DNA from 3 places in the Streptomyces sp. NPDC015532 genome. Region 2 is predicted to be linked to each of the others. Evidence: riboswitches for the same ligand, from Rfam matches in the RefSeq annotation. Region 2 holds a riboswitch; each other region holds the start of a gene.

Region 1 (10,041 bases), on a different contig from region 2:
TGCCCTCGGGGAACGACACCTCGCGGGCCATGGCCAGCAGCCGTTCCTGCTGGTGGGCGGGCAGCGCCCGCAACATGGTGGATGTGGTGGAAGTGTTCATGATCCTGCCTCTTCCTGGCGCGCGACCCTTCCGCCTCCAATCTCCGCCCGAGGCGCGCCCGCCGCCATGGGCCATGCGGCCCCGGTCATGGGCCGCATGGCACCGGCCGGGACCGAGGGCTTCCGCGGAAGCGGAATGCCGGCTCCGCGAGGCCCCGCCGCGCGTCCTCGGCGCCATGACCGCCCCGGCCCCCGTCACCGCCGAACGCCCCGGAACCCGGTCACCGCCGAACGCCCCCGGAACCCGGTCACCGCCGAACGCCCCCGGGACCCGGTCACTGTTGAACGCCTCCGGGACCCCTTCACCACCGCCGAGCGTCTCCCGGACGGCGACACCGTCCGGGAGACGTGAAGTCCCGTACCGCACAGGCTGGTTGACGCCTGCCGGGGACAAGGGGTCTCGACCATGGGAACGGACCCACCTCGGTCAGGGAGTCTTGTGCCCCCACTGCGGCCCGAGCCGCTCCCACTCGCGCTCCCACCGGCGGTAGCGCCGCTGGTCGAGCCGCCACCGGGCGAGGCCGCCCGCGCCGAAGACCAGGCCGCCCAGGGCCACGGCCGCGGCGACGCCCAGCAGGGTGGCCTCGGTGGCCGCGGCGCTCGTGGTCGGCGGTGCCGTGGTGGGCCGGCCCCGCGCGTCCGTCCAGATCACCACGTGCGATCCGGCCTTGTGCCCGGATTCCACCAGGGCGCTGCCGACGTGTGGTGTCCCGTCCGGCGCGTTCCAGCGGACCGTCGCCCGGACATGGTCGTAGGCCGAGCCCTCTCCGGCGGGTATCGACCTTTCCGTACTGCTGACCAGTACGGCCGGGATGGCGTGCCGGTCGTGGCGCAGCCGCGTGAAGGACTCGTCGGCGGCGTGGGCGGTCGCCAGGCCGGCGAGGGTGCCTCCCAGCACCATCACCATCCAGACGATCAGTACGATCCACGCCTCGAAGACGTCGTCACGGCGACGCAGCGGATTCCTCCGCCAGCGCCAGCACCACTGCCTCGCACCCTGTGCTCCGCGCATGGCACCGCACCTCCTCGTTACACCCCAACAGTGCAAGGGGATCGCGGAGCGCGCGAGCGGTGGCAGAGGCCGCCCGGTCCCGCGGCGGAGAGCGGAAGGCCCCGGCGCGCGGCATCTGCCCCGGTCAGGGCGGGGATGGCGACATCGACGCACGTACCGAACGAGCCGTCGACGCGAAAATGTCCGCCTTGGATACCGGGCCGCCCCGCTCACCGAGACACCCTCCCGGAGCGATCCGACGGCTCATACCCGAACAGACCCGACACGAGGGACATCACGTCCGGACCGGCGCGACGGGAGACCCCCGGCGTCAAAGAGGGAGAGGGGCGGGCCGTATCTCCGTCATCACGGAGGTACGGCCCGCCCCTCGCTCACTCATCGACCGGTGGCGGTCACAGGACCTCGGTCTCGTTGCGGGACGCCTCGCCCCACAGCGTGTGGAAGCTGCCCTGGCGGTCGGTGCGCCGGTAGGTGTGGGCACCGAAGAAGTCGCGCTGGCCCTGGGTGAGGGCGGCGGGCAGCCGGTCGGCGCGCAGGGTGTCGTAGTAGGACAGGGCGGCCGAGAACGCGGGCACCGGCACGCCTCTGCGGGTGGCCGTGGAGACGACCTCGCGCCACGGGACCTGGGCGTCCTTGATCTCGGTGGCGAACCCCGCGTCGGAGAGCAGGCTGACCAGGCCCGGATCGACGGCGTACGCGGCGCGGATACGGTCGAGGAACGCCGCGCGGATGATGCAGCCGCCGCGCCAGATCTTCGCCACCTCACCGAGGTCGATGTCCCAGCCGTACTCGGCCGCCGCGTCCAGGATCATCTTCCAGCCCTGGTCGTAGGCGATCAACTTCGAGGCATACAGGGCGTGTTCCACCTGGCTGGTGAAGCGCTCGGCCTCCGTTCCCGACAGCTCCCAGTGGGTGCCGCCGGGCAGGCCGCGGTAGGCGGAGCGCAGTCCGTCCTGGCTGGAGGCGGCGCGGGCGAAGGTCGCCTGCGCGATGGCGGTGACCGGGGAGCCGAGGTCCAGGGCGGTCTGCACGGTCCAGCGGCCGGTGCCCTTCTGCCCCGCGGCGTCCACCACGACGTCGACGAACGGCTCACCCGTGGCGGCGTCCGTGTGCGCCAGGACCTCGGCGGTGATCTCGATGAGGTACGAGTCGAGGCGGCCCTTGTTCCAGCGCCGGAAGATCTCCGCGATCTGCTGCGGCGTGTAGCCGCCGACGCGCCGGAGCAGGTCGTAGGCCTCACCGATGAGCTGCATGTCGGCGTACTCGATGCCGTTGTGCACCATCTTGACGAAGTGCCCGGCACCGTCGGTGCCGATGTGCGTGGCGCAGGGCTCGCCGTCCACCTTGGCACTGATCGACTCGAACATCGGGCCCAGCGAGGCGTACGACTCGGGGGAGCCGCCCGGCATGATGCTCGGCCCGTTGAGGGCGCCCTCCTCGCCGCCGGACACACCCGCGCCGACGAAGTGGATGCCGCGTTCGCGCAGCGACTGCTCACGACGACGGGTGTCACTGAAGTGGGCGTTGCCCCCGTCGATGATCATGTCGCCGTCTTCGAGCAGCGGGGCGAACTCCTCGATGACGGCGTCGGTGGCGGCACCCGCCTGCACCATGATCATGAGGCGTCGGGGGCGTTCCAGCGCCGCGACGAAGTCCTCGGCCGACTCGGCCGCGACGAAGGCGCCCTCGTGCCCGAACTCCTCGACCAGTGCCTTGGTGCGCGCGGGGGTGCGGTTGTGGACGGCGACGGTGTAGCCGTTCCGGGCGAAGTTGCGGGCCAGGTTGCGGCCCATCACCGCGAGCCCTGTGACGCCGATCTGCGCGGTCGCCTTCATGGTCTGCTCCTTGGATCCGGATCTGCCTGTCCGCGTACCTGACGGGCGGGCAGACGACTGTCGCTGTGCCGATCAGTACGCCGGGAGGGGCCGAGGTGTTCACCTTTCGCGCCAGGAGGTGTTCCGGACCGCGGGACGGACCTTCGGGCGCCGGACGGACATGGCCGCGCGGGAGCATCGCACCGCCGTGCGGAGCCGTTGGTTCGGCCGGCGTCCGGCTGCCCGGACGGCCGGTGCCGGAAGGAGGCGCGGTCGTCCCCGAACGACGGCCGGCGGCCGGGAAGAGGGCGGTCGCGCCGGGATCGCTGGCGGCGGCCCGGACAGGAGGGGTCGTGCCGAACGACGGGCTGACGTCGGGCCGGGTCAGCCGTTCCGGCGCTGTCGCCACCCGTGGTCCACCGGTCCGATACCGGCACCGAGCGCGAAACCGGCCTCGATCGCGGCGGTCACGTACGCCTTGGCCCGTCGTACGGCCTCCGGTACCGAGAGTCCCTCGGCCAGGCCCACCGCGATGGCCGAGGCGAGCGTGCACCCCGTGCCGTGCGTGTGCCGGTTGTCGTGGCGGGGCGCCCGCAGCCAGTGCTCGGCCGTTCCGTCGGTGAGCAGATCGACGGCCTGGCCCGGCAGATGACCCCCTTTCACCAGCACCCACCGGGGACCGAAGGCGAGCAGCAGCCCGGCGGCCCGGCGCATGTCCGTCTCGTCGTCCACCTTCAGCCCGGTGAGCTGAGCGACCTCGTCGAGATTCGGGGTGGCCACGGTCGCCCGCGGCAGCAACCGGGTCCGTACGGCGTCCAGCGCGTCGTCGGCCAGCAGCCGGTCCCCGTGCTTGGAGACGCTCACCGGGTCCACGACGACCGGGGCGCCCACGTCCGACAGCAACTCGGCGACGGTGGCGACCAGTCCGGGCGACGAGAGCATCCCCGTCTTCACGGCCTGGACGCCGATGTCGTCGACGACACTGCGGTACTGGGCCCGTACCGCCTCCTCGGACAGCTCCCAAGCCCCCTGCACACCCACGGAGTTCTGCGCGGTCACGGCGGTGAGCACGCTCATCCCGTGGGCGCCCAGCGCGAGCATGGTCTTCAAGTCGGCCTGGATTCCCGCGCCTCCGCCGGAATCGGAGCCGGCGATCGTCAGGACGCGCGGCGGGGTGGGCATGAGGTGTTCCTCTCGGATACGGCCACGGGCCCGAAGCCCTGGACCGGCGGAGCGACGGGCGGCCCTCAGACGCGGCGGCGCAGCCGCAGCGGGGCGTAGAGGGCGAGGGCGACGAGGAACGCGACGTAGTAGGAGAGGTCGGCGCCGTGCAGCGCGTCGGCCACCGGACCGACGTACAGGCCCGTGTCCATGAACGGCACGGCCGCGCCGAATGCCGCCACGAAGGCCACCAGCGACGGCCATGCGGAGCGCGGACGGGACATCTCGGCGGCGACGTCGACCGGGGCGTCCCCGCGCTCCCGCCCCCGGGCGATCCAGTCGACGACGACGATGGCGACGAACCCGGGAATCCAATAGCCCACGAACAACAGCACGTTCTGGAAGCGGGCCGTCGTGTCGGCGGCGTGCATCCACAGCACCAGCGGGAAGCCGAGCGCCGCGGCCAGGGCGGCCGCCAACGGGCGCGGAATCCGCACACCCAGGGTCTGGAGGGCCAACGAACCGCTGTAGTCGTTCATCGCGTTGCTGCACACCGCGGCGAGTGCCACGGCCAGCAGCCCGAACGCTCCTGCGGCGCCACCGCCCAGCAACGCGTCCACGCCCGCCGCTGTCTGGTCGGTCAGCACCGACGCGCCCCACAGCCCGAGGACCTGCACACCGACGAAGGACGCGACGAGCCCGAGCAAGGTGCACCAGAACATCCGCGGCCGGGACGTCGAACGCGGCAGATAGCGGCTGAAGTCACCGGCGTACGGCGCCCAGGACAGCGAGAGGCTCAGCGCGATGGTGCTGGTGAGCACGAACGCGCCGGCGCGGTCGGCGCCCGTCGCGGACCCGGTCGTCGCGGGGTGGACCCCGTCGAGCATCCGCCAGGCGATCGCCGCGAAGGCCACGGCGAGCACGAACGTCATGACGATCTGCAGGCGGTGGACGGCTTCGTAGCCGAGGACACCCAGGGCCCCCTGAGCGGCCATCATGACCAGCACGCCGAGCCAGAACGGCCAGCCGCACAGCCGCGCCAGCGCATCCCCGCCGAAGAGGCCGATCAACGCGTCCCAGGCGACCGAGGACAGCCACTGGAGCATCCCGGGCAGCACCACCGCCCGGCCGAACGCGAGCTGTGCGAGCGGGAGTTGGCCGGTGCCGGTGAGTCCGCCCCAGGTGCTGAGGTAGGCGGTGGGCAGGGCGCCGAACACGGTTCCGAGGACGACCGCGGCGAGCGCGGTGCCGAAGTCCAGGCCCAGCGCGATCCCGATGGTGCCGGTGAACACGCCCGTCATCGTCAGGTTCGGGGCGAACCAGACGGTGAACAGGCGCCCGGCCCCGCCGTACCGGTTGCTCTCGGGGACCGGCTCGATGCCGTGCCCCTCCACCCGAAGGTCACCGGGTGCGGCGGGCATCCGTCCGTCGAAGACGGCAGGCCGGGTGTCGGCGGGCAGCCCGCCGGGAACATGCGCCCATGGCATGGAAGACATCCCTCCGCCAGTATGAACTGGTTCAGGTTCGACGGGTGTGATCTCAGCCCTCGGACGGGGCACCCCGTGTCCGGTACGACGGACACACTAACCGCTCCTCGCGACCGAGCGGCAGTGGGTCCCCGGGCGGAACCCGTGCTCGGCTCCCGTGCGCGGAGGGCGGCGCCACCACCGGGACACGGACCGGACCGTCCGGGAGCCGTCCGGGGCCCGTGACCCCGGCGCCTCTTCGAAGGCGTCGCCTCATGGGGTCACACACCCGGGCCGGAGCGCGCCCGCGCGCGCTCCGGTTCATTCGAACGGCGCGACCGGGCCGGTTCGCAGCGCGGCGTGTGCCGCCCCTCGGTACTGTCGGAAGTGATCGCCGCTCGCTCTTCGCTCCCGGGTCCCGGACCCGGCGGCCGGGCGGAAGGAGGCAGGGTGCCGTGACCGTGATCTCCCTGAAGTCCGCGCAGGTGGGGGAAGGTCTCGTCCTGCCGTACGCCGAGGCCGGCTATCCCAGTGGTACGCCGGTCGTCTTCGTGCACGGTCTGGCCGACTCCTGGTGGTCCTTCGAACCCCTCCTGCGGCGCCTTCCGGCGTCCCTGCACGGATACGCGCCCACGCAGCGCGGGCACGGCGACGCCGGCCGGCCCCCGGAGGGCTACGGCCCGGACGACTTCGCCGCCGACCTCGTGGACTTCCTGAACGCGGTCGACATCCCCCGGGCCGTCCTGGTCGGGGCGTCCAGCGGCGGCGTACCGGCCCGGATCGTCGCAGGCAGCCACCCCGACCGCATCGCGGGCCTGGTGCTGCTCGGTGTCCCCGGCACCCTCACGGACAAACCGGCGGTGACCAGGCTGGCCGGCGCCGTGGAGGAGCTGACCGATCCCGTGCCCCGCGCGTTCGTCGAGGACTTCCTGGCCGGCACGGTGACCCGCCCGATCGCCCGGGGGTTCGTGGAGACCATGGTGGAGGAGAATCTGAAGCTTCCCGCGTACGTCTGGAAGGACACGGCCCGCGGACTCCTCGACGCCGATCTCCGCGCGACGCTCGCGGGCATCCTGGTGCCCACACTCGTCATCTGGGGTGAACAGGACGAGTTCCTGCCCCGGGAGGACCAGCAGACCATCCTGGACGCGGTGCACGGCGCGGAGTTCCTCGCCTACCCCGAGACCGGCCACTGCCTCCACTGGGAGCAGCCCGAACGCGTGGTCGCCGACATCACCGCGTTCGTCACGCGGATCGAGCATCCCGGCACGCGGTAAGGGCACCTGACCTCGCGCGGAGGGTGAACGGCGGTCCGTCCGAGCCGCGTCGGAGGTGATGCGAGGGGGCTCTCGGGGGCATGCGTCGCCGCCCGGGCGACACCGTGTCCGGGGCGGGCCGCGCGGGGCCGGGCCGGGGCGGACCGGGGGCGAGGCCGGGCCCAGGGCGGGGACGGACCGGGGGCCGAGGTGAGGGCCAGGACCGGGGTGGGGCCACGTCCCGTGACGCGATCCGACCGCTGTCCCCCGACGCCGGGTCTCTGCATGGCATGCTCATGCTCCCCACAGGAAGGGATCACGTGCCATGAGACCGAGCCGACGCTCCCTGCTCGCCGCCACCGCCGTACTGGGCTCCGTTTTCGCCGTCCCCGCGCCAGCCGGTGCCGCCCAAGTCCCCGTTGCGGGAACCTATTTCGTCCAGAGCGCCGTCACGGGACTGAACGCCGCCGACAGCGCGGGCGCGGTCGTCCAGCACAACCCCAGGGGAAACGAGGACCGCCAGCAGTGGACGCTGCGCCAGAGCGGTTCCTCCTCCGTGCTCGAAAGCACGGACAGCGCGGGCAGTTGCCTGGGCCGCTCGGGCGACCAGGCCCGGACCGTGGCCTGTACGAGCGCCGACGCCGCCTGGGAGGTGACGCCGGGCGGCACCGACCGGTACACGCTCAAAGCCCCGGGTTCGGAACGGTACTTGACGGTCACCGACAGGTCCTCGGGCTCCAACTACCCGGCCCAGCTGGCCATCGGCTCGGCCGGCGCTCTCGCCTCCTGGTACCTCACCCCGGCCCAGCCCGTGACCCGGCCGATGCCGCCCCAGGATCAACGAACCCTGGACCAGGTCACGTTCCTCACCGCCCACAACGCCTACGCCAACGGCGTGGACGGCGGATTCGCCCCGCCCTTCGTCAACTTCGTACCCAATCAGAAACGCGGTATCGATCAGCAACTCGCCGACGGCGTGCGAGGGTTCATGCTCGACCTGCACCAGACCCCCGACGGTGCGATCCTGTGTCACAACAGCTGCACCCTCGTCAGCAGGCCGGTCGCGCTCTGGGTCGACCTCCAGCGCATGGTCGACTTCCTCAAGCGGCACCCCGACCAGTTCGTCACCGTGTTCCTGGAGGACTACGTCGATCCGGGTGTCCTGCGTTCCGAACTCGCCCGCGTGAACGGTCTGTCCGACGTCCTCTACCGTCCCGACGCGACCGGCGTGCGCGAGAACGGCTGGCCGAAGCTCGCTGATCTGACCGCCGCAGGACACCGCATGCTCATCTTCACCGACCACAGCCGCTCGTCCGACGAGTCCGCCGGACTGACCCGGGACAGCTTCGGTGTCATGTACCAGCGTGAGTGGACCGTCGAGAACTACTGGTCGATGGGCTCGGGCCTCGGCTCCTCCGACTGGTCCTGCTACAGCCGCTGGTACGACGCGGGCACGAACGTACCGCTCACCCGCACGGAGAACGGCTTCCGCCCTCTCTTCGTCATGAATCACTTCCGCGACGTCACGATCTCCGGGACCGCCGGCACGGACAACACCAAACTCGCCGACCGGGCCCGCCGCTTCTGTGAGCCGGCCGCCCGCAAGAAGCCCAACTACCTCGCGGTCGACCGCTACGACCTGGGTGATCCCGGCTCCGCGGTGAACACGCTGAACACGTACGTCTATCCGTAGCCGGGCGCCACCGCGAGCCCCGCCGAGGGCACCCCGGGAGGGAGGGGTCCCGGGCGGGTCGCAGGGGCGTGGCCGGGGCGCCCGACGGCGGATGTCGGTACCGTGCGGCAGGCTCCACCCTCAGACGTGGGAGGGGATCACCATGGGTATGGGCTACAAGACGTCCTGGCTCGCCGTGCCCGGCGCCGACAGCAGGGCAGTCGCCGACGCGCTCGGGCTGGTCGGGCGCGTGGCGATGGACTGGGAGACAGGGTCCGAAGCGGCGTACAAGCGGGGCGTCTTCGTGGCGTCCCCCGTGGACGGCTGGACGCTGGCCCACGGCCGGGTCCACCTCGACAACGGACGCGACGGCGACGGTCCCGCCATCCTGGACTGGCTCGGAGTGCTCGGCCGGCGCTTCGGCGACCTTCAGTACTTCAGCACGGATCGCATCGGTGAGTATCACGCCTGGGCGAGGGTGGAGGCCGGCCGAGTGGTCCGGGCCTATTGCTTTCACGGCTGCGCCGGTGATGTGCCCCTGCGGTTCGGTGAGCCCACCGAGATCGAGCGCCGACTGGGCGTCGGGGAGCGGTGGCTGGAGGAGGGCTGGGAGAACTGGAGCGAAGCCGAGAGCGACGACTGGCGTGCCGCCATGCCGGATGAACAGCATGTCATGGCCATCGCGCGGAACTGGGGAATCTGTCCTCTGGACATCCCGGAGGGGGCACCCGTGGACGACGGCATCTACGGATTTCCGCCGGGCGTCGAGTGAGGCCCGCCCCGTCGGCCGGCCGCCAGGACCCGAAGCCGGATCCTTGATGCCGAGACGGTCCGGCGTTTCGAGGACTGCTGCCTGTGTCCGGCCGTCCGGCTCCCGGCCGACGCCCTCACGGACAACCGGCTGTCCTCCGCGCGGGGACGTTGATGAAGGGCTCGGACGCCCACGTCCATCGTGACGGCATCTGATCCCGTCGTGGGGTCTTCGCGGTGAGGGGCCGCCGTCATCGTGGAGTGGATGCCGGGGAAGAACCGCGCGAGGACGTACAGGAGCAGGCTCAGCCAGCAGACGGCGAACAGCCAGCCGCCCACGACGTCGGAGAACCAGTGGACGCCCAGATAGACGCGTGACAAGCCGACGAGCACGGCCCAGCAGCCGACGAGCAGGACGAAGGCTCTCCTGGACTGGGGGGCGCGGGCGAGCACCGCGAGGACGAGCAGTCCGGCGGCGACCGCGGAGGTGGTGGTGTGACCGGACGGGAACGACCACCCCGAGGCATGGGTGGCCCAGTTCTCCAGGGGCGGCCGGGGGCGGGCGATCAGTGACATCACGGCGAACCGCAGGGCCTGCGCGGCGGCCAGAGCGCAGACACAGGCGGCGACGGCGCGGACCCGCTGCCGTGCCGTCCGGCCGAGGAGCAGGCCGGCCACGACGACCAGCGTGTACGGGACGATTCCGGTGCCCGTGTAGGTCACGCCGCGTGCCAGGGCGAGTGCCATGTCCGGGCGGTGAGCGAGGGACCAGGAGGCCAGCTCCGAGTCGCCGGACAGAGGTGCGCCGTCG
Region 2 (10,041 bases):
CTCCACCGACGACTGCGCCTGTGTGGTCATCAGCGACACGATCATCGCGATGCTGCTCGGCAAGCAGCGCTACGCGGACTTCACCAAGAAGGAGATCGCGGACGCGACGAAGACCAGCGAGGTGCTGCTGTGTCTGAGTGCCGAGAGCCGCGAGAAGGTCGACGAGCTGGTCGACGCCGCCATCGCGGCGGGCGGCTCGGGGACCGGCGAGGCACAGGACCAGGGCTTCATGTACGGGCGTGCCTTCGACGACCTCGACGGCCACACCTGGGAGGTCATGTGGATGGACCCGGCGGCCGTCCAGGGCTGAGCCTCACCGCCCTGTCGACATTCCGGGGCCGGCGCGCGGTACAGGGGTCCGCGCGCCGACCCCGGAAACGTCCCCAAATCCATCCCCTCCGGCCACTATTCGGGTGCCGGGCAAGATTCAGCCCCTCCAGCGATTGGGCGAAGCCCCAGGGGGCGGGGCAAGATTCAGCCCCTCCGGCGATTGAGGAGCGGGGTCTGGGGCGGAGCCCCGGGTACGGGACGGGCAGGGGCGGAGGGGGCGAAAGAAGGTTCGCCGGTGCCGCGGGCCCTGAAGCGACCGGGTCGCGGTCGACGGCCGGGTCGCGGTCGGCGGCCGGCTCGCGGTCGGCGGCCGGGGCGCGGTCTGTTGCGAGGCCGGGACGACCCGGGGTCACGTCACGAGGGCGGGAGTCCAGAACCCCGGTGCCCCTTGGGCGGCAGCCCCTAGCATGGCCACGTGCTGCCGACTCCCCTTCACGCCTCCCACGACCGTGAGATCGAATCCCTCGCCGAGTTCGACGAGGCCGTCTCGGCCGGCGGCTCGCTCGCCGGATTCCGTGTCCAGGCCGTCGATCTGACAGGCCGTACGCGGGAGCTGCTGTCCGTGGACACCACGGGTGCCGTCTTCCTCGGCTGCCCGATGGAGCCCGAGGCGGCCGCGCGGGTCCGGCTCTCCGGTGCCCTCGTCTTCCCTCCCGTACCCGGCCTCCCGCTCGACCCCTACCGGGGTCACCTGTACTCCCCCGACGAGCTCTTCGCCTCGCTCGACGCGGGGTACGAGTCGACGCCCGACGCCCGCGCGTACGCCTGGTTCCAGGGGACCAAGGCCGACGGCGACATATTCGCGTCGATGGTGCGCGCGGTCCACGACGACTCCGTCTCGGACGCGCTCGAAGAACTCCTCGTCGGTGTACGGGTGGTGGGCGTGATGGGCGGCCACGCGATGGCGCGCGGCACGGAGGCGTACGCGGGGGCCGCGCGGCTCGGCCGCACCCTCGCGCGCTCCGGTCTCATGGTCGCCACCGGCGGTGGCCCCGGCGCCATGGAGGCGGCGAACCTCGGCGCGTACGCGGCCCCGTTCGACGACGGCATGCTCGACGAGGCGCTGCGTGTGCTGGCCGCCGTCCCCTCCTTCACCCCTTCCGTCACGGACTGGGCGCGCGCGGCCTTCGAGGTCCGCGAGCGCTGGCCCTCGGGCGGCCCCTCGGTCGGCATCCCCACCTGGTTCTACGGCCACGAGCCGCCGAACGCCTTCGCCGCGCACATCGCCAAGTACTTTGCCAACGCGACCCGTGAGGACGGGCTGCTGGCCCGCTCGAACGCGGGGGTCGTCTTCCTTCCGGGCGCCGCCGGGACCGTACAGGAGATCTTCGACAACGCGACCCCCAACTACTACGGGTCCAGGGGCGAGCCGACCCCGATGGTCCTGGTGGACCGGGCGCACTGGACCGACAGATACCCCGCCTGGGCACTGCTGACGTCGCTGGCCAGGGAGCGGGCGATGGAGTCGCGCATCGCCCTTGTCGACGGTGTCGATGACGCTCCGGAAGCGCTCAAACACCTGGGATCTTAACAACTCGGCAAAGCCAACCACGCGGCATGGCCTACGCATTGACAGCACTTAGGTCGCGCTTATAGACCTGTGAGACTCCTGGGGGCGCTGTTGCTGGAAAGACCGCAGCAAATCCCCCCACACCCCCCGCAGTTGCGCAACCTGTGAAGGGCAATCGTGTCCATATCTCGACGCACCGCACGTTCCGTGCGAATCCTCGGCGTTGCCTCCGCCTCTGCCGCGCTCGCGCTCGGCGTCGCCGGCAACGCACTCGCTTGCAACATCAAGGACTTCTCGGCCGCCGCCACCTGTGACGGCAACGGGAAGGGCATCATCACCGTCACCGACATCGACTCCTCCGCCAAGGAAGCCACCGTCACGGTGTTCCTCGAGCGCAACGGTGCCGACGACCACCAGGTCGGGTCCGCCCAGAAGGTCACCGGCAGCAAGGACGGTGCCACGATCTCCTTCTCGGAGGACTGGGCGCCCAAGGCCGAGTACCGGATCCACGTCAGCGTCCCGAACATCGTGGACAAGGACATCTCCCCGAACCTGGTGACCAAGGACGAGGCCTGCACGACGAAGTCGGAGTCGCCGTCCCCGTCGACGAGCCCGGAGCCGTCGGAGTCCGCCCCCTCGGACACTCCCTCGGACTCGGCGAGCCCGTCCGACTCGGAGAGCAGCGCGGCTCCGGCCACCCCGGGCGACAACCAGCCGTCCGCGGCCGCCGGTGAGTCCAACCTCGCCGAGACCGGTGCGAACTCCAACACCCCGATGATCGCCGGTATCGCCGGCGCGTTCGTCATCGTCGGTGGCGGAGCGGTCTTCTTCGGCATGCGCCGCCGTGGCGCCTCGAAGGCGAGCTGAACCACCTCCTGAACGACCGTGTGGCCCGTCCCCGTCGAGGGGGCGGGCCACACGGCTGTCCGGACGTGCCGCTCAACCGGCCTGCCACACGGGTCGCTCCGCGGGGGCGGGCGCCCCGAGGACGACGATCTCCGCGGCGTCGAACTGCACCCCGACCACGTCCCCGGGTTCCGGCGCGTCCCGCAGCGCGCACGCCGCCTCCAGCCGGGGCGCGCCCTCCGGCTGGAGCTGTACGGCGACGTGCGTGCCCCGGAAGGTGCGCGCGGCGACCGTGCAGCGCAGCCCGTCCGCCGCGGCCACGAGCCGCACACCGGCGGGCCGTACGAGGAGGGTTCCGGGCCCCTGAGGGGCGCCCTCGGGCACCGGGACCTTGCCCCAGGGGGTGTCGGCGGCACTCGCGCTCACGGTCGCGTCGACCACGTTGTCGAAGCCGAGGAAGCGGGCCACGAAGGCGTCAGCGGGCCGCTGCCAGACCTCCAGCGGCGTACCGGACTGGGCGATCCGCCCGTCGCGCATCACCACGACCCGGTCGGCGAGCGCGAAGGCCTCGCCCTGGTCGTGCGTGACGGCGAGCACCGTCGTCCCCAGCTCGCCGAAGAGCTGGCGGAGTTCGACGACGAGGCGTTCGCGCAGTGAGCGGTCCAGCTGGCCGAGCGGCTCGTCGAGCATCAGCAGCCGGGGACGGGGTGCCAGGGCGCGGGCCAGCGCCACCCGCTGCTGCTCGCCGCCGGAGAGCGAGGCGACGGCGCGGTCCCGGGCTCCGGGCAGACCGACGAGCTCCAGCAACTCCCCCACCCGGGCGGCCTGTCCGCTCCTCGACGTGCCGCGCATCCGCAGCCCGAAGGCCACGTTGCCGCCCACGTCCCGCTGCGGGAAGAGCTGATGGTCCTGGAACATCAGGCCGACGCCCCGCTTGTGCGCGGGGACGCCTCCCTGGTCCTGTCCGTCCAGCACCACACGGCCCGCGTCCAGCGGCTGCAGTCCGGCGACCGTCCGCAGCAGGGTGGACTTTCCGCTGCCGCTCGGCCCGAGCACGCACACGATCTCGTGCTCGGCGACATCGAGGTCGACCGTGTCGAGCACGGGCCGCCCGCCGAAGCGTACGGTCGCGCCTTGGAGGCTCAGCAGCATCTAGAACTCCCCGGTCCGGTCGGTCCGTACCCGCTCCAACAGCAGCAGCGCCACCGCGCACACCACCATCAGGATGGTCGAAAGGGCCATCGCCTGGCCGTAGTTGAGATCTCCGGCACGGCCGAGCAACCGGGCGACGGCGACCGGCAGCGTCGGGTTGTCGGGCCGTGCGATGAAGACGGTCGCCCCGAACTCGCCGAGGGAGACGGCGAAGGCGAAGCCGGCCGCGATCAGCAGGGCCCGGCGCACCATCGGCAGATCGACCTCGCGCCACACCCGCCACGGCGACGCCCCGAGGACGGCCGCGGCCTCCCGCAGCCGCCCGTCCACCGCGCGCAGCACGGGCAGCATCGTCCGTACGACGAAGGGGACGCCCACCAGCGCCTGGGCCAGCGGTACGAGGATCCAGCTCGCGCGCAAATCGAGCGGCGGCTCGTCCAGGGCGATGAGGAACCCGAAGCCCACGGTCACCGCGGAGACGCCGAGCGGCAGCATCAGCAGGGCGTCGAAGCCCCGCATCAGCCGGCCCGCGCGCCGGGTGAGAGCGGCGGCGGCCAGACCGCCGATCAGCACCGCGATGGCGGTGGCGGCGAGCGCGTACTCCAGCGAGTTGCCGACCGCCTCGATCGGGGCGACGAGGAAGACACCTCCGTCGTCGTCGGCCAGGGCCCGGTAGTAGCCGAGTCCCGGTGCGCCGAGGGAGCGCTGGACGAGGACGGCGAGCGGCAGCACGAGCAGGACCGCGATGCTCACCAGCACGCCCGCGAGGAGCGCCCACTGTCCGGCGCCGCGCGGCCGGCGCGCGGTGGTGTCCGGCGCCACCAGCCGCAGGGCGGTCTCCCGCCGGCGTACGGTCGCCGCGTGCACGGCGAGGATCCCGCCGACGGCCACGAACTGGACGATCGTCAGCACCGCCGCCGTCGTGAGGTCGAAGATCTCGGAGGTCTGCCGGTAGATCTCGACCTCGAGGGTGGAGAAGGTGGGGCCGCCGAGGATCTGCACCACGCCGAACGAGGTGAAGGTGAAGAGGAAGACCATGAGGGCGGCGGCGGCCACGGCGGGCCCGAGCGCGGGCAGTGTCACCCTGCGCCAGGCCGCGAGACGCGAGGCCCCGAGCACGCGCGCGGCCTCCTCCTGGCGCGGGTCGAGCTGCGACCAGAGCCCGCCGACGGTCCGTACGACGACGGCGTAGTTGAAGAAGACATGCGCGAGCAGGATCGCCCACACGGTGGTGTCCAGGCGTACGCCCCACAGCTCGTCGAGCAGCCCTCCCCGCCCGACCAGCGCGAGGAACGCCGTGCCGACGACCACGGTCGGCAGCACGAAGGGCACCGTCACCACGGCCCGGAGGATCTGCTTGCCCCGGAAATCGAAGCGCGCGAAGACATACGCGCCGGGGAGCGCGACCAGCAGCGTGAGCGCCGTCGAGGCGAGCGCCTGCCAGGTGGTGAACCACAGCACGTGCCGGATGTCGGACCGGGTCGCCACGTCCCAGATCCGGCCGAGCTCCCAGCCGCCGTCCCCGTGGAGCCCGCGCGAGACGATCGCGGCGACCGGCCAGGCGAAGAACACCGCGAAGAACGCGACGGGCAGGACCATCAGCCCGAACCGCACCGCGGCCCGCCGACGCGCGCCGAGCGCGGCCGCGGGACCGGCGTCGCCGCCCCGGCCGGTCTTGCCGACCCGGCCGGTCCCGCCGACCGGGTCGGTCCCGCCGCCCGGATCGGTCCCGCCGACCTCGCCGGCTACTTCAGTACGAGTGAGGTCCACGACTTGACCCACTGGTCGCGGTCGGCGGCGATCTTCGCGGGCGCCAGGGTCTCGGGATCCTTGGCCTGCGGACCGAACCGGGTGAACTCCGCGGGCACGCGCGCGCCCTCACGGACCGGGTAGACGAACATGTTGAGCGGCATGTCCTCCTGGAACTCCTTGGTGAGCAGGAAGTCCAGGAACGCCTTGCCGCCCTTGGCGTTCTTGGCGTGGCTGAGCAGACCCGCGTACTCCACCTGCCGGAAGCAGGTGCCGTCCGCGACCCCGGTCGGGGCCGTGGCGGGCTTCGGGTCGGCGTAGATGACCTCGGCGGGCGGCGAGGAGGCGTACGAGACGACGAGCGGGCGGTCGGCCTTGGCCTTCTTGCCGCCGGCGGACCCCGAGAACTCCTCGTTGTACGCCTGCTCCCAGCCGTCCACGACCTTCACGCCGTTGGCCTTGAGCTTCGTCCAGTAGCCCTCCCAGCCCTTGTCGCCGTACTGCGCGGCGGACCCGAGCAGGAAGCCGAGGCCGGGCGAGGAGGTGGCGGCGTTCTCGGTGACGAGGAGGTTCTTGTACGCGGGCTTGACCAGGTCGTCGAAGGACCGCGGCGGCGCCAGCTTGTGCTCGCTGAACCAGGCCTTGTCGTAGTTGACGCAGATGTCGCCCGTGTCGACGGGCGTGACCCGGTGCTTGCCCTGGTCGGTCCGGTACTCCGGGAGGACCTGGTCCGCGCCCTTGGCCTCGTACGGCTGGAACAGCCCGTTGTCGAGCGCGCGGGAGAGCAGGGTGTTGTCGACGCCGAAGAAGACGTCGCCCTGGGGGTTGTCCTTGGTCAGGACGGCCTTGTTCACGGCCTGCCCGGCGTCGCCGTCCTTGAGGACGCGGACCTTGTAGCCGGACTGCTTCTCGAAGTCCGCCAGCACGCTCTTCGACACGAGCCACGAGTCGTGGCTGACGAGCGTGACCGTCTTCGCGTCGCCCGAGCCGGACGCGTCGGACGAACCGCACGCGGACAGCACGGGCAGCGCGACGAGACCGAGCCCGAGGGCCGTGGCCGCGAGCCGCCTGCCGCCACTGATGGTGGTGATCACTGATTCCTCCTGGGTGACCAGGAAGAGACGCGGCCCTGCCCGGGACCTCTGACGGTTCCCGGGCAGGGCGCAACAGCTTGAGTAACGACCGAACTTCCTACCCAGAATGACCTGGGCAAGGTTCAGAGGGTCTGCGGTCTGTCCCGCACTCTCAGCGCTGTGGCGCTCCCCTGTCGGAATATGAAGATGTCGGACGGTGAAGATGCCGGACGATGGGATTGTCCGACCATCACGATGCCGGACGACCGCACGGGCCGACTCGGTTCAGACTACCGCTCGGTCGCCGCGAGCTGACCACACGCTCCGTCGATCTCCTGCCCCCGGGTGTCCCGGACGGTGACCGTGACGCCATGGGCCGCGATCGCCTCGACGAACGCCTTCTCGTCCTCGGGCCGCGACGCGGTCCACTTCGAGCCCGGGGTCGGATTCAGCGGGATGAGATTGACATGCACGGGCTTGCCCTTGAGCATGCGCCCGAGCCGGTCCCCACGCCACGCCTGGTCGTTGATGTCGCGGATCAGCGCGTACTCGATGGACAGGCGCCGTCCGGACCGGTCCGCATATCCCCAGCCGGCGTCCAGCACCTCGCGCACCTGCCACCGCGTGTTCACGGGGACGAGGGTGTCGCGCAGCTCGTCGTCCGGGGCGTGCAGGGAGATCGCGAGGCGGCACTTGAAGCCCTCGTCCGCGAACCGGTTGATGGCGGGGACGAGCCCGACCGTCGACACCGTGATCCCGCGCTGCGAGAGCCCGAGGCCGTCCGGTTCGGGGTCGGTCAGGGCCCGGATCGCTCCGACCACCCGCTTGTAGTTGGCGAGCGGCTCGCCCATCCCCATGAAGACGATGTTGCTCAGCCGCGCCGGGCCACCGGGGATCTCGCCGTCACGCAGCGCCCGCATACCGTCGACGATCTGATGCACGATCTCGCCGGTGGACAGGTTCCGGTCGAGACCGGCCTGCCCGGTGGCGCAGAACGGGCAGTTCATCCCGCAGCCCGCCTGCGAGCTGATGCACATGGTCACCCGGTCCGGGTAGCGCATCAGCACGGATTCGACGAGCGTGCCGTCGAAGAGCCGCCACAGCGTCTTGCGGGTGGTGTCCTGGTCGGTCGACAGGTGCCGCACGACGGTCATCAGCTCGGGAAGCAGCGCTTCCTGGAGCTTGCCGCGCGAGGCGGCCGGGATGTCCGTCCACTCGGCGGGGTCGTGCGCGTACCGGGCGAAGTAATGCTGCGAGAGCTGCTTGGCACGAAACGGCTTCTCACCGATCGCGGCAACCGCCTCTTTGCGCTCGGCGGGCGTGAGATCGGCAAGGTGCCGCGGCGGCTTCTGAGCTCCGCGCGGCGCGACAAAGGTGAGTTCTCCGGGCTTAGGCATGGCTGTACCAGTGTCGCAGATCGTTTGGGGCCGCCCAGGTCAGATGAACGAGGGACCCGTCACCCTCCGGTGTCTACTGTCACACCGCCGGTCAACTTTCCACGCCCACAGGCGGCCCGGCGATCGCTGTCCGCGCCACATGTCCTCAAAGATCGATGCGCTCAGTCACCACGTCATCGGCAGGTTCACCATGGCGCAGCACGACGTGCGCCGGCCGAAACGGGAGCGCGCGCGAGCCGGGCTCAATGACCCGGCACAGGGGCGTGATCACCCAAGCGCCGTCCCAGACCCGTCCAGCCGAAGCCTCACCTGGTGATTGTGCTCAGCGTGCTCGATGACCTCACCGCGGATGCGTGCCCCGAGAATGGGCAACCGCATCCCCTCGGGCATGGTCATGATCTCGGCGAGTGCCAGGGCGTTCGGAACTCCGTCGACCCGGATGAAGACGCCGAAGGGCTGACGTCCGATCACCTCTCCCGTGACGGAGGCCCCCAGAGGGAGGAGTGCAAGCGTCGCTGTCCAGACTTCCTCCGGCGACTGCCCCGGCACGTCGGGGCGGCGCCCTGGCCCGTTGTATTCGTCCATAGGCAGATCATGACCGGCCTACGAGCCCGGGACTACTGCGTTGAAAGGGCGGACGTGGTCTCCATCAGCCGTGGACGGCCTTTGAGGTACAGCCTTGGTCAATGAGGTTGCTGTACTTCCGTTGCTGTACTTCCGTTCTTCATAGCTCTGGCCTTCTGGCGGGCGTAGGCGAGGTTGCTGCGGCTTTGCAGGGTGTCGGGGTGGGTGTTGCCCAGGACCTCCTCGCGCTGGGCGAGGGTGACCTCGTACAGGGGGATCGCACGCCCCAGATCCCCCGCCGCGTAATAGGCGCCGGCGAGGTTGTTACGGCTGGTCAGGGTGTTGGGGTGGGTCGCGCCCAGGATCTCCTCGTGCTGGGCGAGGGTGGCTTCGAACAAGGAGATCGCACGCCCCAGATCCCCCGCGGACTCATACGCGCCGGCGAGGTTGTTACGGCTGCTCAGAGTGTCGGGGTGGGCATCACCCAAGACCTCCTCGTACTGGGCGAGGGTGGCCTCCAGCAGGGGAATGGCACGCCCCAGATCCCCCGCCGCCCGGTAGGCGTAGGCGAGGTTGTTGCGGCTTTGCAGGGTGTCGGGGTGGGTGTTGCCCAGGACCTCCTCGCGCTGGGCGAGGGTGACCTCGTACAGAGGGATGGCACGCCCCAGATCCCCTGCGGACTCGTAGGCGCCGGCGAGGTTGTTGCGGCTGCTCAGAGTGTCGGGGTGGGTGCTGCCCAGGACCTCCTCGTGCTGGGCGAGGGTGGCCTCATACAGGGGGATCGCACGGGCCGTGTGACCTTGCTGGTGGAGCCGATGGCCGGCGATCTCGTACGCGCTGGTGAGTGGGGTGTTGTGGTGTCCGGGCGGTCTGGTGGCCGCGAGGGTGAGGAGGTGGGGTGTGAGGGTGTTCCATCGCTCTTCGGCGGGGGTGCCTCGGCCCGGGGGCGGGGGCAGGCTGTGGAGGACCGCCTTCTCGGCGCGGTCGCGTCCTTGAAGGTGCCGGGGCGGCTGAGTGTCGTCGGTGGTCTGTGGGGTGCGTAGGACGGTCTGGACGAGCCGGTGAACGCTCAGGGAGGTGCCGGTGTCGGTGACCATGCTGTAGGCGGCAAGGGTTCCGACGGCTTCGGCGATGTCGTCCGGGTCGGTGCCGTGTGGGGTGAGCAGAGCGTGGGGAATGTCGTCGGGGGCCAGCCAGGCGACGGTGTGCAGCAACTCCACCGCCGGCGGATCGGCTCCCTCCAGGGTGTGGAGGGTGACTTTCCAGGCGCGGGCGATGGTGCGTTCGGCTTCGATGCCGTGGGCGGTCTTGGCGAGTTTCTTGTCCAGGCGGCGGCGGTAAGCGCTGAGGCTGACGCCGCGGTTCTGGGCCAGGTAGGCGCCGGCCTGCTTGATCGCCAGCGGGAAGTACCCCAACTCGG
Region 3 (10,041 bases), on a different contig from region 2:
ACGGTGAGAGACACTCTCGCGCACTGGCGCGACGCGATCGGCGCACCCGTGTACTACGCGGTCTACCGTGACGGTGAGATCGAGGTCATGTGTGTCGTCGACACACCGGCGAACCCGGCGGTCGAGGAGTGGGCCGACTTCCGCGAGACCGGGCACGCCCACGCGGTCGGCCAGTGTCTGCTGGCTCAGCTGGACGACAAGTCCCGGCGTGACCACCTCGACCGCTACCCGGTGCGGACGCTCACGCCGTACACGGTGCGTGACGAGGACCGGCTGCTGCGGCGCCTCGAACGGGCGGGCCGGATGGAACCCGTGATCGAGCGGCAGGAGTACGCGCTGGGCACGGTCTGCGCGGCGATCCCCGTCACCGCGGGCAGTTCGGCCGCGGTCGTGGCCTTCTCCCTCCCGTCCCACCAGGGCGACCGGCTGCTGCCCGTGGCACGGCAACTGCAGGACGAGGTCGGCAGGCTGTTAGGAACACTCGCCATCTCTATCAGTATCTGAAAACTCACTCCTTGTAATGCGGCATGCACGTTGAGCAATATTTCCAGCAGTGTCAGGTGGGACGAATCCTGGCCAGTCGACGGCAAACGACGGGGTAGGCGATGCGTGAGTCGGTGCAGGCAGAGGTCATGATGAGCTTCCTCGTGTCCGAGGAGCTGTCCTTCCGCATTCCTGTCGAGCTGCGATACGAGACCTGTGATCCGTACGCCGTGCGGCTGACCTTCCACTTGCCCGGCGACGCCCCCGTGACCTGGGCGTTCGGGCGGGAACTGCTTGTCGACGGGGTGGGCGGGCCCTGTGGTGACGGCGATGTGCACATCGCCCCGTCCGACCCGGAGGCGCTCGGCGAGGTGCTGATCCGGCTTCAGGTCGGCGGCGATCACGCGCTGTTCCGGTCCGGGGCCGCGCCGCTCGTCGCGTTTCTCGACCGGACGGACAGGCTCGTGCCGCTCGGGCAGGAACGCTCCCTCGAAGGTTTCGACACCTCGCTCGACGCGGTGCTCGACCGCATCCTCACGGAGGAGCAGAGCGCGGGCTGAAGCGTCGGCGGCCCGCGAAGCGGCGTAACGCTTCCTCACAAGGGGCGCCGGTGCAGGATGGTTTCCGCGTCGCTGCGTGAGGGCTCAGTGCTTGCGGCGGCGTCCCTTACCGCTCCGTGCCGGCGTCCTGTCGGCCGCGGGCTGCGCGGGGACGGGCGCGCCGCCTTCGCGGTCCGCGGCGACCACCAGCGCGGCCAGCGCGGTCGTCACGGGGACCGCCGCGACGAGACCGATCGATCCGACCAGCGTGCGCACGATCTCCTCGGCGACCAGTTCGCTGTTGGCGACGGTGCCCACGCTGCTCTGGGCGATCGAGAAGAGCAGCAGGAGCGGCAGCGCGGCGCCCGCGTAGGCCAGGACGAGCGTGTTGACGACCGACGCGATGTGGTCGCGGCCGATACGGATACCCGCGCGGTACAGGCCGCGCCAGCCCATCGTCGGGTTCGCCTCGTGCAGTTCCCAGACCGCGGACGTCTGCGTCACCGTCACATCGTCCAGAACGCCGAGCGAACCGATGATGACGCCGGCCAGCAGCAGGCCGCTCATGTCGATGGACGGGTACAGACCGTGGATCAGGCCGGTGCTGTCGTCGGTGTTGCCGGTCAGCACGGCCCAGTCGATGAAGACCGAGCCGAGGAGCCCGATCAGCACCAGTGAGAGCAGGGTGCCGACCACTGCCACGGACGTCCGGGCCGACAGACCGTGACACATATAGAGCGCGATGAGCATGATCGCACTGGACCCGACGACGGCCACGAGCAGCGGGTTCGAGCCCTCCAGGATCGCGGGCAGGATGAAGAAGTTCAGGATCACGAAGCTGATGGCCAGGGCGACCAGCGCCATGATGCCGCGCATCCGGCCGATCACCACGACGACCACCGCGAAGATCACGGCGAGCAGCGTCAGGGGCAGCTTCCGGTTCGCGTCCGTGACCGAGTACTGGAGGTCCTTGGGGGCGGAGGGTTCGTACGCGACGACGACCTTCTCGCTCTGGTGCAACTGCCGTGATTGATCGGGCTGAACGACCTCGGTGAACGTGCGGCCCTGGTCCTTGCCGGTGTCGATGCGGACAGTCGCCTTCTTGCACTCTCCCCCCTTCCCGGACTGAGCGGAGGAATCCCCGGCGGCGGAGCCGCCCGTCGCGGCCCCCGAGGAGGCGTTCACGGACTTGCAGTCCACCTGGTCGATCTTCGTGACGGTCGCCTGCTGGGTCTGCCGGTCGAACCCGACACCGGTGCGCTCGTGGGCCGGCGCGCCGCCGGGCCACAGCACCACGAGACCCACGACGACCGCGGCCGCGAAGGGGATCAGTACCGCGGCGATGACCTTGCGCAGCTGCTTGGAGACCGGCGCCGCGGGGCCGTGGCTGTGGGAATGTCCGTGCCCGGCGCTCACCGGCTCGTCGTGCCCGCGGCGGGGACCCGGCCCGTGCCCGTCGCCCGAACCCTGATGATCACCGTCCGGTCCGTGGCCGTGCCCGTGCTCTTGCTCGTGTCCATGACCGATGCCGGAGCCGTGCCCAGGGCCGCCGTCGGAGCCGGGACGGCGCGGTGGCTCGGGCGGAGGGAACGGATGCTGCCGGGTCGTCGTCACCGCCCGATCATCGCAAGAACGTCAAGGGCCCTCTGTTCACCGCGCCAGACATGACGCTAGCGTGGGGGCACCTTTGCACACGCGGGAGCTCGGAGCACCGGGCTGAGAGGGCGCTGACCTCCGTCTTCGCGATGTTTCACATGAAACATCGGCGATCGGAAGCCGCTGCGTCGACCGCTGAACCTGTTACCGGGTAATGCCGGCGTAGGGAGTAGGTCTCATGACCGACAAGGATGTACGCACGCCTGCCTCCAGCCGGACGGACGGGGTTTCCCCGCCGTCCTCGAACGGCCAGGACGGGCAGTCGATCGGCTGGCACAAGGCATACGTCGGGGGTACTCGCCCCGATCTGCGGGTGCCGGTTCGCCAGGTGCACCTCACCAACGGGCAGGCGGTGACGTTGTACGACACCTCCGGCCCGTACACCGATCCGTCCATCGACACCGATGTCCGCAGGGGGCTGGCACCGCTGCGTGAGAGCTGGATCATCGCCCGCGGTGACACCGAGGAGTACGCGGGCCGTCCCGTCCGTCCCGAGGACGACGGGATCAAGCACACGTCCCCGCGCGGAGGGCTGCGCAATCTCGACGCGGTCTTCCCGGGCCGGCCGCGCCAGCCGCGCCGGGGGCGGGCCGGGCAGGCGGTGACCCAGCTCGCCTACGCGCGGCGCGGTGAGATCACGCCCGAGATGGAGTTCGTGGCGGTCCGTGAGAACGTCGCCCCCGAGGTCGTGCGGGAGGAGATCGCCGCGGGCCGAGCCGTGCTGCCCGTGAACATCAACCATCCGGAGATCGAGCCGATGATCATCGGCAAGCGGTTCCTGGTGAAGGTCAACGCCAACATCGGCAATTCCGCTGTGACTTCCTCCATCGAGGAGGAGGTCGAGAAGATGACCTGGGCGACCCGCTGGGGCGCCGACACGGTCATGGACCTGTCCACCGGCCGCAACATCCACACCACGCGTGAATGGGTGCTGCGCAACTCCCCCGTCCCCATCGGCACCGTGCCGCTCTATCAGGCGCTGGAGAAGGTCGACGGCCGGGCCGAGGAGCTGACCTGGGAGATCTACAAGGACACCGTCGTCGAGCAGGCCGAGCAGGGCGTGGACTACATGACGGTTCACGCGGGCGTGCGCCTGGCGTACGTGCCGCTCACCGCGAACCGCAAGACCGGCATCGTCTCGCGCGGTGGCTCGATCATGGCCGCCTGGTGCCTCGCGCACCACAAGGAGTCGTTCCTGTACGAGAACTTCGAGGAACTCTGCGAGATCCTCGCCGCGTACGACGTCACCTACTCGCTCGGCGACGGGCTGCGGCCGGGTTCCATCGCGGACGCCAACGACGCGGCGCAATTCGCCGAGTTGAGGACGCTCGGGGAACTCAACAGGGTCGCGAAGCGTTTTCAGGTACAGACGATGATCGAAGGCCCGGGACATGTCCCGATGCACAAGATCAAGGAGAACATCGACCTTCAGCAGGAGATCTGTGATGAAGCTCCGTTCTATACCCTCGGTCCGCTGACGACGGACGTCGCGCCGGCGTACGACCACATCACTTCCGGCATCGGTGCCGCGATGATCGCCTGGTGGGGCACGGCCATGCTCTGCTACGTCACGCCCAAGGAGCACTTGGGCCTGCCCGATCGTGACGACGTCAAGACCGGCGTCATCACCTACAAGATCGCCGCCCACGCAGCCGACCTCGCCAAGGGGCACCCAGGTGCGCAGGAATGGGATGACGCGCTCTCCGACGCCCGCTTCGAGTTCCGGTGGGAGGACCAGTTCAACCTGGCTCTCGACCCGGACACGGCGCGGGAGTTCCACGACCAGACGCTGCCGGCCGAGCCCGCCAAGACAGCCCACTTCTGTTCCATGTGCGGGCCGAAGTTCTGCTCGATGAAGATCAGCCAGAGCATCAACGAGCGGTTCGGCGGTGACGTGGCCGACGGCGCCTCCGCCGAGGAGATCTCCGAGGGCATGCTTCAGAAGTCCCGGGAGTTCGCCGAGGCGGGCAACCGCGTGTACCTGCCGCTGGCCGACTGAGCTGTTCCAAGGGGGCGGCGGTCCGGGGCACACACCCGGACCGCCGCCCTCGGCAGGGTCACGGGGTGACGTCCTGCGGGTACCAGCGCAGTTCGACGGTGTTGCCGTCCGGGTCCTGGACGTAGACCGAGGTGGCGTTTCCCCGCGCGCCGAAGCGTTCCACGGGCCCCTCGAGCACGGTGAAGGATCCCGACGCGATGACCTGGTCCCAGTCCAGAGGTTCCACGGTGAGACAGATGTGGTCGACGTTGGACCCGCCAGGGGTATGGGTGATCAGGTCGATGATGGTTTCCGCCGTGATCCTCACGGACGGGAACGGGGCCTGGCCGGACCGCCATTCGGCGACGCGTACGGGTTCGAGGCCCAGAAGTCCGGTGTAGAAGTCCAGGGACCGTTCGACGTCCTCGACATTGAGGACCAGGTGGTCGAAGGCCTTCACGCGCAGCGCGGTCATGTCGTCTCCAGGGCGATGGCGTGGCGAAGCCACGGAGGTGGTGGGCGTACGGGTGGACGGAACCGGGCGCGGAGCCGCTGTGCGCCCGGCCGGCCGGGGAGCCAGTGGGCTCTCCCGCGGCCGGGTGGACGACTTCTACGATCCGCCGTGGGACGGCCGCCATCAAGGCATGATCGCTGTACGACCGTTGAGTCAGATTTAACGCCGGGGGTTTCATGCTGGAGCGAATGGAGACCGAGATCTTTCTGACGCTGGCCGAGGAACTGCACTTCGGCCGGACCGCCGCGCGGCTGCTGGTCACGACCGGGCGTGTCAGCCAGGTGATCAAGGCGCTGGAGCGCAGAGTCGGAGCCCTGCTGTTCGAACGCACCAGCCGTTCCGTCCGGCTCACCCCGATCGGCAGACAGCTGGCGGACGATCTGGCGCCCCTGGTCGCCGGGATGGAGGCGGCGCTGCGCAGGGCGGCCGACGCCGGCCGGGGCGTCACCGGAGAGCTGCGGGTCGCCTTCCTCGGTGAGTGGACGGCGCCCACGCTCCTCAAGGCGGTCGGCCTGTTCGGTGAGCGTCACCCGGACTGCCGTGTCGACGTGCGGGAGGTCCAGCTCTCCAACTCCCGGGCGAGTCTGCTGGACGGTTCGGTCGACGTGCTGCTGGCCTCGTTCCCCTTCGACGGAATGGCCCGCGGACCGGCTCTGCTGCGGGAGAGACGAGTCCTGGCCGTCCCGGCAGGTCATCCGCTGGCCGGTGAGGAGCGGCTGTCCCTGGAGGTGCTGGCGGAACATCCCGTGGTGCAGTACCCCCAGGTGACCTCGGCGACGTTCAAACAGGACCGCACACCGGACCGCACCCCCTCGGGCAGAGCCGTTCCGAAGGGGCCGGCCGGCGGGTCGTTCTCCGAAATGCTGACCCTGGTCGCGATGGGCCGGGGCGTCCTCCCGGTCGGCGAGCACTCACGGCAGTACTACCCGCGGCCCGACGTCGCCTACGTACCCCTGCACGACGCGCAGCCGATCGAACGGGGACTGGTGTGGATGGAGGGCAACACCACCGAGCGGCTGCGCGCGTTCGTACGGGCCGCGACGGACGCGACCGGCGCTTCTCCCGCGCGGGCGTATCGGTCGGATCCACCGACGGCTTCTGCGGGGAGACTGGACGCATGACACCGACATCGATGAGCAAGGGCGCCAACCTTCCCGTCGCCGCGCAGCAGGTGCGGGTCGTACTCGGCTGGTCAGGAGGCCCCGGTGCGCCGGACGCCGATGCCTCGGCCCTGCTGCTCCGAGCGGACGGGCGGGTGCGTGACGACGGTGACTTCGTCTTCTACAACCAGCCCAGGCATGCCTCGGGCGCCGTGCACCACTCGGGCAAGCGGCGGGAGGGGGACGGGACGACGGACACCGTCGAGGTGGATCTGCGTGCCCTGGAGCCGGAGATCCAGCGCGTGGTCCTGGGCGCCTCCGCCGACGGGGGCACCTTCGGCCAGCTGTCAGGTCTGAGACTGCGGCTCCTCGATGCCGGAACCGGGCAGGAACTGGCGGTCTTCGAGATGGAGGCGACGACGGAGACGGCGTTCATCGGAGGCGAGCTGTATCTGCGGGGAGGGCAGTGGAAGTTCCGCGCGGTGGGCCAGGGGTACGCCTCCGGGCTCGCGGGCCTGGCCACCGATTTCGGGATCAGCGTGGACGAGGAGCCGGGCACGGCCGGGAGCACGGACACGAGGAGCGCTCCCGCCGGAGCCTCCGCGGTGGCACCGACGCCCTCGCCGGTCCCGGCACGCCCGATCGCGCCCGTCCCCCCACCACCCCCGCAGGCACCGGCATTCCCGAACGCGCCCGTTCCTCCGGTGCCCCAGGCACCCCCGGCTCCCGGCTCGGCCCCTCGTCTCGTCAAAGGTGAGGAGCGGTTGCCCGTCGACATGCGCAAGCGGCTCTCCCTGCGCAAGGAGCAGGTGGCGGTCAGTCTGCGCAAGCACGGGGCCGTGGGCGTCAGGGCCCGCGTCATCCTGGTCCTGGACGCTTCCGGGTCGATGTCGTTCCTGTACTCCAAGGGCGTCGTGGCCGATGTGGTGGAACGGATGGCCGCGGTGGCGGCCCAGCTGGACGACGACGGGGAGATGCAGGCGTGGACCTTCGCGTCGAACCCGGCCCGACTGCCGGACCTCGCCCTGGGCGATCTGCCGGAGTGGCTGGAACGTCATGTCCGGGTGGGTGAACTGACCTTGTTCAGAAGGAAGAAGCCGAAGAAGGGCCTGCTGCCGGGACAGGTGGACATGCGGGCGGTCGGCATCCAGAACGAGGAGCAGAAGGTGATCGCCGAGGTCCGGACGTTCGTCCGCGAGCACCCGTCCGCCGATCCCACGTTGGTGCTCTTCTTCTCCGACGGAGGCGTCTACCGCGACAAGGAGATCGAGAAGGAACTGCGGGAGGCGGTGGACGAGCCGGTCTTCTGGCAGTTCGTCGGACTGGGGCGCTCGAACTACGGCGTTCTGGAGCGGTTCGACACCCTGCCGGGCCGACGCGTCGACAACGTGGGCTTCTTCGCGGTCGACGACATCAGCGACGTACCGGATCCGGATCTCTACGACCGGTTGCTGTCCGAGTTCCCGTCGTGGACGAAGGAGGCGCGGCGGCTCGGCATCATCTGAGACACCCCGAGAACAGCGCAGGACGCCCGGAGACGGGTGTGGAGAAGCCCGCGCCACGGGCCCAGGGACCGCCCGCGCCACGGCCGTGCACGGGAGCACCGGCGCCCGCGGCGGGCTACGGCGGGCAGTGCCCTGCCACAGCCGTACGGACGCGCCCGCGACAGCCGGCAACGGCCGCACCGGCAAGGGCCCGCACCGGTAAGGGCGTACGGGCCCGCGCACCCGCGCGGGCCCTCTCCTGCCTCGGACCCGGCCGTCGGCCGGCCGGGTCACTCGGGCTGGTGTTCAGGGCCCCCGAAGTCCGGGCTGGAGAAGTCCGGGCTGGAGAAGCTCGGGCGCGGGCCCGCCGCCGGTCCGTCGTCGGGGCTGCTGAACCCCGGCCTGCCGTACCCGAGGTGCGGAATGCGGCTGGTGGGGGCCGGTGCGGGGCGGCTCAGGGCCGCCGAGCCCGGGTCCGCGAGGGCCTCCCGGAGGAACGGCAGGATGCCGCGCTCCAGCAGGGCGTCACGCCAGGCCTCCTTGGCCCGGGTGACCTGACCGGTCAGCTCGTCGCCCGCTTCGGCCTGGAAGGAGGACGAGCTGTTGCGCAGGGCGGTCAGCAGCAGTCCGGCCGCGGCGACCAGAATGGCGGCCGCCGTGATCGCGCCGAAGACCCATCCTGTGGTCAGGAGGGTTCTGGCGACGGCCGGCTCGGGATCGAGCATCCTCAGGACGTAGCCCACGAGCAGGAAGATCAGCGCCGCTGTCCCGGCGAGGACGGGGGCGAGCACCGCGACGACGGCGACCGCGCCCGCTCCGGCGGTCTCGGTGACCTCCCCCACGGTGGCGGCGAGCCCCAACACGGTCGTGCCCGGCTCCGTGGAGCCGGTTTCCTCGCTCACGACAGCGGACCGCACCGGTCGGCGCAGTTCGCTGCGGACCTTCACATAGTGCGCGTACTCGTCCGACGCGGCCGTCGTGATGAGGGCTGTGGCGTTGAGCGCCATGGTGCGCAGTTGTTCGAGGTTGAGCCGCTGGCCGACAGCGGCGAGTTCCGGGCGGTGTGGTGCGGAGCGCAGCGCCTCATCGAGGATCCGCTCGTATTCCTGGCGGTCCTCGCTCAGCAGGTGCTGCGGAACGCTGTTCATCTGCATCCCCCGATGCTCCGTAGGGCTGATGGCTCGCACGCTGACGAGCCGTTGGGCAGAAACGGAGGGGAGCCTGCTACGGATAAGCCGATGGTAGAGCGGTGACGGCACGCCGTGACAGGGGGTTTCCAGAAATTGGCCCCTGTCCGCAGCGGTCCGTCCGCCGGACGCCTGCCCGGTGAACGCTCAGATATCCAGGGGAAGTTGCTGGACCAGCAGTTTTCCGGCCATGGTCACTCCACCGTCCATCGCGATGGCCAGACCGTCGGCGTAGACGTGTGGTCCTTCGATCACGGGACCCGCTCCGGCCTCGCCGTCCTCCGGGCCCACCTCGCCCAGGAGGTACGGAATAGGGCTGTGACCGTGGACGACGCGTGTGCCGCCGTACAGGTCGAGCAGTTCGTGGACCGCCTCGGCGCCGTCGTCGCGGAAGGCGAAGCGGCGGGTGAACTTGCGGAAGAGGTCCCAGCAGTCCTCGGCGTCGTTGCGGGTGAGGGTCTCGCGGACGGTGTCGTTGACCGCTTCGATGGAGTCGCCGTAGTCGAGGTAGGCGGTGGTGTCGGAGTGCACCAGAAGGTGTCCGTCGACCAGCTCCATGGCGTCGAGGCGGGCCATCCACTGCAGATGGTGGTCCTGGAGACGGTCCATGTCCGTCTTCTGGCCGCCGTTGAGCAGCCAGGCGGCCTGGAAGGTGGCGGTGCCGGCGCCGGAGCTGACCGGGGTGTCGCCGAACCGCTTGGCGCCGAGCAGCAGCAGCTCGTGGTTGCCCATGAGCGCCTTGCAGTAGCCGCCGGCCGCGGCCGCCTCGGCGGACAGCCGCATCACGAGGTCGATCACGCCGATGCCGTCCGGACCGCGGTCGGTGAAGTCGCCGAGGAACCACAGGCGCGAGGTGCCGGCCGACCAGTTGCCGCCGGCGTCGAGGAGGCCCTTGGCCTGGAGCGCGGCGACGAGCTGGTCGAGGTAGCCGTGCACATCCCCGACGACGTACAGCGGGCCGGGTCCGGCGCCGGACGCCGGGGCGGGTGCGCCCGAGGGGTCCACGGCGACCTGCAGGGTGTCGCCGCGGTTGATGACCGGCAGATCGCGCTGCGTGGGCGTGTACCCCTCGGAGAACTCTCCCGGGAACTCCGACGGAG

Evidence for each region. Region 2 has a riboswitch for thiamine pyrophosphate ahead of ACF07B_RS23080 (thiamine ABC transporter substrate binding subunit). Riboswitches for the same ligand answer to the same signal wherever they lie in the genome.
Region 1: linked by a shared signal. The riboswitch ahead of ACF07B_RS29325 (purine-cytosine permease family protein) and the one ahead of ACF07B_RS23080 (thiamine ABC transporter substrate binding subunit) in region 2 are both predicted to bind thiamine pyrophosphate.
Region 3: linked by a shared signal. The riboswitch ahead of thiC (phosphomethylpyrimidine synthase ThiC) and the one ahead of ACF07B_RS23080 (thiamine ABC transporter substrate binding subunit) in region 2 are both predicted to bind thiamine pyrophosphate.

Annotation. Positions count from the first base shown of each region.
Region 1 is NZ_JBIBSY010000011.1:233,584-243,624, forward strand. Features, by position in the region: gene ACF07B_RS29305 (cyclic nucleotide-binding domain-containing protein) at 1-100, opposite strand, end outside; gene ACF07B_RS29310 (hypothetical protein) at 527-1,111, opposite strand; gene gndA (NADP-dependent phosphogluconate dehydrogenase) at 1,504-2,946, opposite strand; gene thiD (bifunctional hydroxymethylpyrimidine kinase/phosphomethylpyrimidine kinase) at 3,310-4,107, opposite strand; gene ACF07B_RS29325 (purine-cytosine permease family protein) at 4,173-5,573, opposite strand; TPP riboswitch at 5,565-5,659, opposite strand; gene ACF07B_RS29330 (alpha/beta fold hydrolase) at 6,008-6,829, shown strand; gene ACF07B_RS29335 (phospholipase) at 7,134-8,501, shown strand; gene ACF07B_RS29340 (hypothetical protein) at 8,644-9,252, shown strand; gene ACF07B_RS29345 (phosphatase PAP2 family protein) at 9,225-10,041, opposite strand, start outside.
Region 2 is NZ_JBIBSY010000007.1:247,847-257,887, reverse strand. Features, by position in the region: gene ACF07B_RS23105 (VOC family protein) at 1-310, shown strand, start outside; gene ACF07B_RS23100 (LOG family protein) at 746-1,861, shown strand; gene ACF07B_RS23095 (LAETG motif-containing sortase-dependent surface protein) at 2,048-2,707, shown strand; gene ACF07B_RS23090 (ABC transporter ATP-binding protein) at 2,780-3,838, opposite strand; gene ACF07B_RS23085 (ABC transporter permease) at 3,839-5,437, opposite strand; gene ACF07B_RS23080 (thiamine ABC transporter substrate binding subunit) at 5,584-6,681, opposite strand; TPP riboswitch at 6,758-6,863, opposite strand; gene rlmN (23S rRNA (adenine(2503)-C(2))-methyltransferase RlmN) at 6,951-8,057, opposite strand; gene ACF07B_RS23070 (hypothetical protein) at 8,325-8,642, opposite strand; gene ACF07B_RS23065 (tetratricopeptide repeat protein) at 8,741-10,041, opposite strand, start outside.
Region 3 is NZ_JBIBSY010000005.1:182,758-192,798, reverse strand. Features, by position in the region: gene ACF07B_RS18365 (IclR family transcriptional regulator) at 1-504, shown strand, start outside; gene ACF07B_RS18360 (SsgA family sporulation/cell division regulator) at 606-1,043, shown strand; gene ACF07B_RS18355 (YibE/F family protein) at 1,128-2,636, opposite strand; TPP riboswitch at 2,708-2,864, shown strand; gene thiC (phosphomethylpyrimidine synthase ThiC) at 2,857-4,677, shown strand; gene ACF07B_RS18345 (VOC family protein) at 4,736-5,131, opposite strand; gene ACF07B_RS18340 (LysR family transcriptional regulator) at 5,359-6,291, shown strand; gene ACF07B_RS18335 (VWA domain-containing protein) at 6,288-7,775, shown strand; gene ACF07B_RS18330 (hypothetical protein) at 8,045-8,908, opposite strand; gene ACF07B_RS18325 (metallophosphoesterase) at 9,089-10,041, opposite strand, start outside.